Regions from separate parts of the Kineococcus sp. NPDC059986 genome, predicted to be linked through region 1. Evidence: predicted binding sites of a transcription regulator. Region 1 holds the regulator's gene; the other holds the start of a gene.
What was found. The regulator LexA, encoded in region 1, represses DNA repair genes until DNA is damaged. The targets are predictions, from matches to a motif close to TCGAACANNTGTTCGA.

Region 1 (4,910 bases):
TCTTCACCGAGCGCACCGTCGTCGCCACGTCGGCCACCCTCACGCTGGGCGGGTCCTTCGACCCCGTCGCGGGGGCCTTCGGGTTGAAGAGCCCCAAGGGGTCGGGGACGCCGTGGACGGGGGTCGACGTCGGCAGCCCGTTCGACTACCCCCGGCAGGGGATCCTCTACGTCGCCCGGCACCTGCCGCCGCCGGGCCGGGCCGGGGCCGGGGAGGCCGTCCTCGACGAGCTCGCGGCCCTCGTGGAGGCCGCCGGCGGCCGCACGCTGGGCCTGTTCTCCTCCCGCCGTGCCGCCGAGGAGGCGGCCGAGGCGCTGCGCGACCGGGTCGCCACGCCCGTGCTGTGCCAGGGCGAGGACCGCCTGCCCAAGCTGGTCCGCGACTTCACCGAGAACCCCGCCACCTCGCTGTTCGGGACGCTCTCGCTCTGGCAGGGCGTGGACGTGCCGGGCGACAGCTGCTCCCTCGTCGTCATCGACCGCATCCCCTTCCCCCGTCCCGACGACCCGCTGATGTCGGCGCGGTCCCGCGCCGTGGACGCGGCGGGCGGCAACGGCTTCCTCTCGGTCTCGGTCGCGCACGCGGCCGTGCGGCTGGCCCAGGGGGCCGGCCGGCTCATCCGGGCCACGGGGGACAAGGGGGTCGTGGCCGTGCTGGACTCCCGGCTCGCGACGGCGCGCTACGGCGGTTTCCTGCGCGAGTCCCTGCCGGACTTCTGGTCCACGACGTCGACGGACACCGTCCTGTCGGCTCTGCGGCGGCTGAGCGGGTGACGAGCACCGTGACCCCTGGCGCCGAGACGGTCGCGGCGTGTCATGCTCGGAACGTGGCCACCGTCGGCTTCCTCCACTCCGCGCACGCGCACGTGCGCACCTTCAGCGACCTCCTCGCCGCCCGCGACGACACCGTGCAGGCGCGGCACCTGGTCGACACCGGACTGCTGGCCGCCGCCCGCGCGCACGGTCTCGACAGCGTGCGGGCCGCGCTGGGCGACCGGCTGCGGCGCCTGGTCGCCGAGGGTGCCGACGTCGTCGTCTGCACGTGCTCGACGCTGGGCCCGACGGCCAAGCAGGTCGGTGCCGAGATGGGGCTGCGCGTCGTGCGCGTGGACCGGCCGATGGCCGAGGCCGCGGTGCTCGCCGGCCGGCGGGTGGCGGTCGTCGCCTCCCTCGACGAGGCGCTCGCGACCGCGATGCCCCTGCTGCACGAGTGCGCCGACACGACCGGTCGCACGGTGGAGTTCGTGGAGGTGCGCTGCACGGACACCTGGCAGGCGTTCGAGGCGGGGGACCTGCTGACGTACACGACGGGCGTGGCCGACGCCGTGCGCCGGGCCGTGCGGAGCCTGGACCCGCCGGTGGACGTCGTCGTCCTGGCGCAGGCCAGCATGCTCGACGCGGCCCCGCTGCTGCGGGACCTGCACGTGCCGGTCCTCACCTCGCCCCGCCTGGCGGTCGAGGCCGCGGTCGAGCTGGTCCAGCCGGTCCGCTGACCCGGCGCCCGTGCGGGCGGCGGGGTCAGCGGTGCGGGCTGCGGGTGCGGCTCAGAGGCTGCGCAGGACGGCCGTGACCTTGCCCAGGACGGTCGCCTCGTCGCCGTCGATCGGCTCGAAGAGCGGGTTGCGCGGCAGCAGCTTGACGTGACCGTCCTTGCGCTGCAGCACCTTCACGGTCGCCTCGCCGTCGATCATGGCGGCCACGACGTCGCCGTTCTCGGCGGTCGGCTGCTGGCGGACGACGACCCAGTCGCCGTCGCAGATCGCGGCGTCGACCATCGACTCGCCCACGACGCGCAGCATGAAGTGCTCACCCGTGCCGATGAGCTGCGAGGGCAGGGGGAACACCTCCTCGACGAGCTCCTCGGCGAGGATCGGGCCACCGGCGGCGATGCGACCGACGAGCGGCACGTAGACCGGCGTGGGCCGGCCGTCCTCGGCGGACGCCTCGACGCCGGAGATGAGGCCCCAGCCGAACTGCGGGGCGGGGCTCACGACCTCGAGGGTGCGCGGACGACGCGGGTCCTTGCGCAGGTACCCCATCTTCTCCAGCGTCTTGACCTGGTGGGCCACGCTGCTCGGGCTGGTCAGCCCGACGGCCTGCCCGATCTCGCGCATGCTCGGCGGGTACCCGCGCTGCTCGACGCACTCCTTGATCGCGTGCAGCACGCGCCGCTGGCGGTTCGTGAGGCCGTCGCGCACCACGGGGACGTCCGGGAACTCGTGGACCGTCCCGAGGGGGCCGGCGTCCTCGCCCGCTCCGTCCGTCGTTCCGTCCAGCGCGTCGGTCACGTCCTTCTCCTGTCTGCGGTGTCGCCCGGGTCGGGAGGTCCTCCGGTGCCGCCACGGTAGCCAGCGGGCCGGTGATGATCAAACAGGTGTTCGAACCGGCGTGTCGCCGGGAGGTGTCGGCGAGGGGCCTCGGCCCGTCGCGCCGGCCGCGCGCGACCTTCCCGGGGCGGGGGTCCGTGCCTAGGGTCGGAGCATGTGCCGGAACATCCGCCAGCTCCACAACTTCGCCCCTCCCGCGACGTCGGAGGAGGTGCAGGCCGCCGCGCTGCAGTACGTGCGCAAGGTCGCGGGGACGACGCGCCCGTCGGCGCGCAACCAGGAGGCCTTCGACCGCGCCGTGGCCGCCGTCGCCCACGCGACGGCCCACCTCCTCGACGACCTCGTGACCGCTGCGCCGCCCAAGGACCGCGACGTCGAGGCGGCCAAGGCGCGTGAGAGGGCGGCGAAGCGCTACGCCTCCTGACGGGCCGCCCGCGCCATGCGCGAGCGTCGTCGCAGGTCAGGCCGTCTGTCGGAGGTCGGTGGCAGCGTCTGTCCGCGTCGCCCCCCGGTCCCTCGCGGGTCCCAGGGGTTGCGCTCCACCGTTCGAACGGTGGTAGAACAGACGAGTCGGGTCGAACACCCGTTCGACCCGGCGTCACCGAGATGGAGGTCCACGCTCGTGAGCACCACCGCCCTCGCCCCGTCCTTCGCGGCCCCCGCGCCGTTCACCACCCCCTCGCCGTTCTCCGGCCCGCGCGCCGGCCGTCGCGCCCGTCGGTGCGCGCGACCCGCCGCCGTCCGCCGGGTCCGCGCCGACCGCCGACCGCTGCGGCTCACCCGCCGCGGCCGCCTCCTCGTCACGTGCACCGCCGCGACGGCCCTCACGGGTGCCGTGGTCGCCGTGACCGGCGCGTTCACCGGCGCGTCGGCCGGTGCCGACCGCGCGCCCGCGCCGGTCGTCCTCACCGTCGTCCCCGGCCAGACGCTGTCGGCGATCGCCGCGCAGTGGGCGCCCCAGCAGGACTGGCGCGAGGTCGCGGGCGAGATCGTGCAGCTCAACGACCTGCCGTCGATGACGGTGCAGGCCGGCCAGCAGCTGACGATGCCCGACCTGCCCGACCGGCACTGACGTGGTCCCGGTGCCGTCGCCCCGTCCGGCGGGTCCGGGCACGGGGTCAGTTGCTGTGCACACGTCCCGCGACGTACGGTCGAGCCTGCGCCAGAGGTTCCGTACGGTCGCGGGGGAGGAAGTCGGGGTGCACTGCCCGTTCTGTCGGCACGAGGACTCCCGTGTCGTGGACTCCCGCACGACCGACGACGGCAGCTCCATCCGTCGCCGTCGTCAGTGCCCGAACTGCTCCAAGCGGTTCACGACCGTCGAGACGGCGAGCCTGACCGTGGTCAAGCGGTCCGGGGCACCCGAGCCGTTCAGCCGCGCGAAGATCGCGTCCGGTGTGCGCAAGGCGTGCCAGGGGCGTCCCGTCAGCGAGGACGACATCGCCCTGCTCGCCCACCGCGTCGAGGAGGCCGTCCGCGCCCAGGGTGCCGCCGAGATCGACGCCCACCAGGTCGGGTTGGCCACGCTGCCCTTCCTGCAGGAGCTCGACGAGGTCGCCTACCTGCGCTTCGCCTCGGTCTACCAAGCGTTCGACTCCCTGGCCGACTTCGAGAAGGCGATCGACCGGCTGCGCACCGAGCGCGAGGCCGGCCTCGCCGCGGTGACCGCCCCCGCGGGGCGTCCCGTCCCGACGGCAGGCTGACGCGGGGGAGCCCCCTGCCTGGACCCTGCCCGTCCAGGCGGCGCGTCCCCCGGCGATGATGGGCGGATGCTGGATCCGTCCTCGCTCTACTCCTACGAGGGTGAACGGCCCGCCCTCGTGGAACCGCCCCTGGTGGTCGCGCTCTCCGGGTTCGTCGACGCCGGGGGTGCCGTCCGCCAGACGGTCGAGCACCTGCTCGCCGTGTGCCGCCACGAGGTGGTCGCCACCTTCGACGTCGACCAGCTCCACGACTACCGCGCGCGCCGTCCGACGATGACCTTCGGCGGCCAGAACTGGCTCGAGGTGCAACCGCCGCGCCTGCGGCTGCTGCGGGTCTTCGACGAGGAGGGCTCCTCCCTGCTCCTCCTCTCCGGTCCCGAGCCGGACGTGCAGTGGGAACGCTTCTGCGCCGCCGTGTGGCGCATCGTCGACGAGCTCGGCGTGGGCCTCGTGACGGTCCTGTCGGCCGCTCCGACCGCGGTGCCGCACACGCGGCCCTCGGGGGTCACCGCCAGCGCGAGCCGGCCGGAGCTGCTCGAGGGCTACCGGACGTGGGACGTCGAGGCCCAGGTCCCCGGGCACGCGTCCGCCCTCCTGCACCTGCGGGGGTCGCAGGCCGGCCGGGACGTCATCTCGGTGCTCGCCCACGTCCCGCACTACCTCGCCGGCAGCGACTACCCCGACGCCGCGGCCGTGCTCGTGCGGACGATCTCGGGGGCCACGGGCGTGGCGATCGACGTCGAGACGCTGCAGGAGGCCGCCGCGGCCACCCGCGTCGAGGTGGACCGGCAGGTGGCCGAGTCCGCGGAGGCGGCGGGCGTCGTGACGGCCCTCGAGGAGCAGTACGACGCCTCCGGCGACGAGGGTCGCGGCACCAGCGC
Region 2 (4,910 bases), on a different contig from region 1:
GTTGCAGCTGCACCGGGCTGGCCGGCAAACCCACCCGGCGCAGGTCCGCGGCCGTCACCGTCGGCAGGACCACCGGTGCCGCGTCCGTGGGGTCCGTCGTGCAGCGCGACCCCTGGTTCACCCACCGCGGGTCGTCCCCCGTGCGGGTCCACGTCGTCGCGAACGTCTGGCCCGGGGGGCAGGTGTTCCGCGCCGCGCCGCAGAAGTCGTCGCCGAAACTCCCCTCGGGGCCGTTGCGTCCACAGGCCGGAGTTCGGACGACGGCGGTGGCGGGAGCCCCGTCTTGGTTCAGTCTTCCGGCGGCGTTCTGAGGGCGTTTTCCTGAGGCTCCTGTCCGCCGGGTCGCCTCAACGGTGACGGCATCACCATCGGAGTATCCCCGGTGAGGTTCCTGCGCCCATGCCTTCGTCGGGTTAACGATCAGCGTCAGCGACACCGCGATGACGAGGATTGCTGTTGCCGACCTCATTCGACCTCCCGCACGACCCAGTGGTCGTCGGTCCATTTCAGCCACAGGTACCCAGTCAGATCAGACTCTGCTGGAACGTCTTCGATCAGCGAACCGTCAGCTGCGAGTAGTTGGTGGGCGGGCCGGGACAGATCGATGTCCATGTCGGTTTCGCCTGAGGCGGGATCCCAGGACAGGACGTGCGTTCCCTCGAACTGCAAGATCGTTCCAGTGCTGACGTAGCCCTTCTCCCGGTACATGTCGACCTCGTCGGCGTACGTCTGGCATCCGCTGCAGTCGTCCGTCGACAGGCTCCTCAGCAGGGTCGAGTCGCCAGTGGAACGTGCGTGATTCATCACCCGTGTGAAGTAGACGGCGAACGAACTCGCACCGTCCTGCGTGAACGTCTTCCCGAGGTCGGGCAGTTCCGGACGGGGGAGGTCGCGCGTCGACGTCGGGCTCGAGGTGGCGGTCGCCGCGGGGGTCGGAACCTCCTCGTGCGACCCCGCCCCGTGCTCGTGGTGGGGTGCCTCGCCCGACGTCGTGGTGGGTGCGGCCGCAGCTGCCGTCGCGGCCGGCACCGGGGCCGAGGGCGCCTCCTGCGAGCAACTGGTCAGCAGGCCCGCGAGGGCGAGTCCGGCGGCGGTCGCGAGGAGGGGGCGAGCGGGAGTCACGCCCCGCACGGTCGCACCTGCGCGGGGCGCGCGGAGCCGCCGGACGGGGTGCTGTGGACAAGTTCTGGGCCGTTCGGGTGACCCCGTCGAGGCGGTGACCCTCCGTCATGCGAAGTCCACGCTGCGTCCTGTGGACAACCCGGTTCGCCGTTGACGCGTCCTGAGGTCGGTGGTGTAGCTTCGAGATGTGTTCGAACCGGTGTTCGAACATGATGAGACCGCTCGAGGCGCGGTCCGGGGAGAGGGGAAGCTCCGCGGGCCGCGCCCCGAGTGCGTGCTCGCGAGCCGCTTCCCCCGGCTCGCCGCACCGCGCGCTCCTGCCGCGGTGCCGGCTCGAGTGAGGGGAAGGGTGACCACGGTGCGACGGTTCTCCGACGCGGTGCACGTCCGCTACGGCGACGCGGACGAGGGGGAGGAGACCCCCGTGCAGTTCATCTGGCGCGGCCGGCTCTACGTCGTCCGCGAGGTGCTCTCCCGTTGGCGCGAACGCAGCGCCTGGTGGGAGCACGCGGCCGTCGCCGCCGTCCACGGTGACGTCACCGACTCCGACGCCACCGGTCCGGGTGACCGTCCCGCCCGCCGCCGCGTCCTCGAGATCGGCGACCTCGAACGCGAGGTCTTCCGCGTCGAGGCCAGCGTGGGCCGGGCCGGCGGCGCAGGTGTCTACGACCTCGCCCGCGCCGTCGCCACGGGGACGGCGGCCGTGTCGGAGGTCGCTGGTACCTCTTCGTCCGAAGCGTCGGGGGACTGGCAGCTGCTGCGCGTCAGCGACTGACACCCCCGACCGACCAGACCTGACCGCACGACCGGAGGAGAACGCGATGACCACCACCTTCGACGTCCCTGCGGGCGTCCCGCGCCCGCTGACGACGGCCGCCCTCGACCTCCTCGCCCGCTGCGAGGACGAACTGATCACGGCACTGCGCACGGACGACGTGGCCGAGCGCTACGTCCACGCCCACCTCGCCGCCCTGCGCGCGGGGGCGGCGGTCGTCGCGGTGCACGGCCGCCCCGCCCGTGGCCGGCGCACCGGCGGTCCGCGCAGCGTCTGGGAGATGCTGCCCGCCCTCGACCCGGCCCTGCAGGAGTGGGCCGACCGGTTCGCCGCGACGGCGCCCGCCCGGGCGGCGGTCGAGGCCGGTCGCACCGGCGTCGTCGACGCCGCGGCCGCCGACGACCTCCTCGCCCACGCCGAGCAGTTCCACCGCGTCGTCGAGGCCACTCTCGGGCTCAGCGCCCTCCAGCCGCTCGCCGGCTGACGCGCTCGCGCGCGTCCCACCGCTCCACCCGCACGGTCCCGCACCCCCGCACCACCCGGTCTTCCCCACGGGCGCGTTCCTAAGGACGTCCCATGACCACCCTCGCCCCACCCCTCGCCGCACCGTTCCCGCACCTGCACGTCGCCTCGGGGTACTCCCTGCGGTACGGCACCTCCACCCCCTCCGCCCTCGTGGCGCGGGCCGCCGACCTCGGCATGCCGGTCCTGGCCCTGACCGACCGCGACGGCCTGTACGGCGCCGTGAAGTTCGTCCGCGCCTGCGGTGAGGCCGGTCTGGCGCCCGTGCTGGGGGTCGACCTCGCCACCACCCCGACGGGCCTGGCCGACGGCCTGCCCACCTGGGCGGACCCGTCGGTCGCGTTGCGCAGCAAGGCCTCCCGCACCCCGGTCCGCGGTGGGGCGGCGGTCGACCCGCGGTTGCCCCGCGTCACCGTCCTGGCCCTCGGCGCCGACGACGCCGGGGCGGGCCGGGGGTGGGCGGCGCTGTGCCGGCTGGTGAGCGCGACCCACCTCGGCGGGGAGCGGGGCACCCCCGTCAGCAGCCTCGACCTCGTCGCCGCCCACGCCACCACCCCGACCGGCGGCCGGCCGACGCTGGCGGTCCTGCTGGGGCCGGGGTCCGAGCTCGGCCGCGCGCTGCTGGCCCGCCGGGACGACCTCGCCCACGCGGTCCTGCGCCGGTGGCGCGAGGTGCTGCCGGCCGGCTCCCTGCACGTCGAGGTGGTCTGCCACCACGCCCCGCCGGGGACGGCCGGCAGCGTCGAGCACGCCGCCCGGATGCTCTCCTTCGCCCGTGCCGCAGGGGTTCCGGCCGTCCTGACCGCCGCCGTCCGGTCCGCCGGACCGGACGGCGGACTGACCGCCGACCTGCTCGACGCCGTCCGGCGCCTCGTGCCGCTCGACACCCGGCACACCGACCGGGTCAGCGGTCAGGGCCACCTCCTGCCCACCATCGACATGGTCCGCACCGCCGCCGACGTCGCCCACGCCGCCGGCGACCCGTCCGCGGCCGCCGACCTGCTCACCACCACCGCCGCCCTCGCCGCGCGTTCGGTGCAGGACCCGGCCACCGACCTCGGCATCGGTGGTCACCACCTGCCCGACCCCGAGGCGCTGGGGCTGACCCGGGACACCGACCAGGACGCCGTGCTGCGCGCCCGCTGCGAGGCGGGGGTCACCCGCCGCTACCCGGGGGCGGACCTCAAGCTCGAGGCGAAGGTCCTGCGCCGCCTCGACGAGGAGCTCGACACCATCGCGAAGGTCGGGTTCGCCAGCTACTTCCTCACCGTCGCGGACGTCTGCGACCTCACCCGCGGGATGGGCGTCCGGGTCGCCGCCCGTGGCTCCGGCGCCGGCAGCCTCGTCAACCACCTGCTGCGCATCTCCGACGTCGAACCCCTCGGGCACCGGTTGCTCATGGAGCGTTTCCTCAACCCGCGACGCGGTCAGCTGCCCGACATCGACCTCGACGTCGAGTCCGCCCGGCGGGAGGACGTCTACGCGGCGGTCCTCGACCGGTTCGGCGGCGACCGCGTGACCTGCGTGTCGATGATGGACAGCTACCGGGTCCGCCACGCCGTGCGGGACGTCGGTGCGGCGCTGGGGCTGCCGCCCGTGGAGGTGGACGCCATCGCCACCGCGTTCCCGCACCTGCGGGCCCGTGACGCCCGCAACGCCATCGCCGAACTGCCCGAACTCCAGCGCAGCGGGCTGGGCGAGGAACGCCTCGACGTGTTCTTCGACCTCGTCGAACGCCTCGACGGCCTCCCGCGGCACATCGCCCTGCACCCCTGCGGTGTCGTGCTGTCCAACCCCGCGCTCATGGACCGGACCCCGGTGGAGGCCAGCTGGAAGGGCTTCCCCATGAGCCAGTTCGACAAGGACGACGTCGAGGACATGGGGCTGCTCAAGCTCGACGTCCTCGGGATCCGGATGCAGTCGGCGATGGCGTACGCGGTGCAGGAGGTCGCCCGCGTGGAGGACGTCACCGTCGACCTCGACGACCGCGCCCAGGTCCCGCTCGACGACCCGGCGACCTACAAGCTGATCCAGTCCACCCGCACCCTCGGCTGCTTCCAGATCGAGTCCCCGGGCCAGCGCGAACTCGTCGGCAAGTTCGGGCCGCAGACCTTCGACGACATCATCATCGACATCTCCCTCTTCCGGCCCGGGCCGGTGAAGTCGGACATGGTGACACCGTTCCTCAAGGCCCGGCAGGGGTGGACCGAACCGCAGTACCTCGACGAGCGGCTCAAGCACGTCCTCGAACCCACGTGCGGTGTCGTGGTCTTCCACGAGCAGGTCATCGAGCTCATCCAGGCCACGACCGGGCACGACCTCGCGCTGTCCGACGAGTACCGCCGCCACCTCGGCACCCGGCTCGGCCAGGAGGAGATGGAACCGCAGTTCCGCCGGCGCGCCCTCGAGCACGGCTACCCCGCGGAGACGGTGGACCGGATCTGGGCGGTCCTCAAGGCGTTCGCCTCCTTCGGGTTCTGCAAGGCGCACG

Region 2: AB0637_RS06795 (DUF6504 family protein) is a predicted target of LexA. The motif match lies at 1,314-1,329, and genes of this name have one in related genera.

What each region holds. Positions count from the first base shown of each region.
Region 1 is NZ_JBFBND010000001.1:1,120-6,029, reverse strand. Features, by position in the region: gene AB0637_RS00045 (ATP-dependent DNA helicase) at 1-773, shown strand, start outside; gene AB0637_RS00040 (aspartate/glutamate racemase family protein) at 827-1,492, shown strand; gene lexA (transcriptional repressor LexA) at 1,544-2,200, opposite strand; gene AB0637_RS00030 (DUF2277 domain-containing protein) at 2,481-2,750, shown strand; gene AB0637_RS00025 (LysM peptidoglycan-binding domain-containing protein) at 2,949-3,398, shown strand; gene nrdR (transcriptional regulator NrdR) at 3,526-4,029, shown strand; gene AB0637_RS00015 (PAC2 family protein) at 4,096-4,910, shown strand, end outside.
Region 2 is NZ_JBFBND010000006.1:52,720-57,629, forward strand. Features, by position in the region: gene AB0637_RS06785 (PKD domain-containing protein) at 1-121, opposite strand, end outside; gene AB0637_RS06790 (DUF6318 family protein) at 466-1,122, opposite strand; gene AB0637_RS06795 (DUF6504 family protein) at 1,481-1,897, shown strand; gene AB0637_RS06800 (SAV_6107 family HEPN domain-containing protein) at 1,944-2,381, shown strand; gene dnaE (DNA polymerase III subunit alpha) at 2,474-4,910, shown strand, end outside.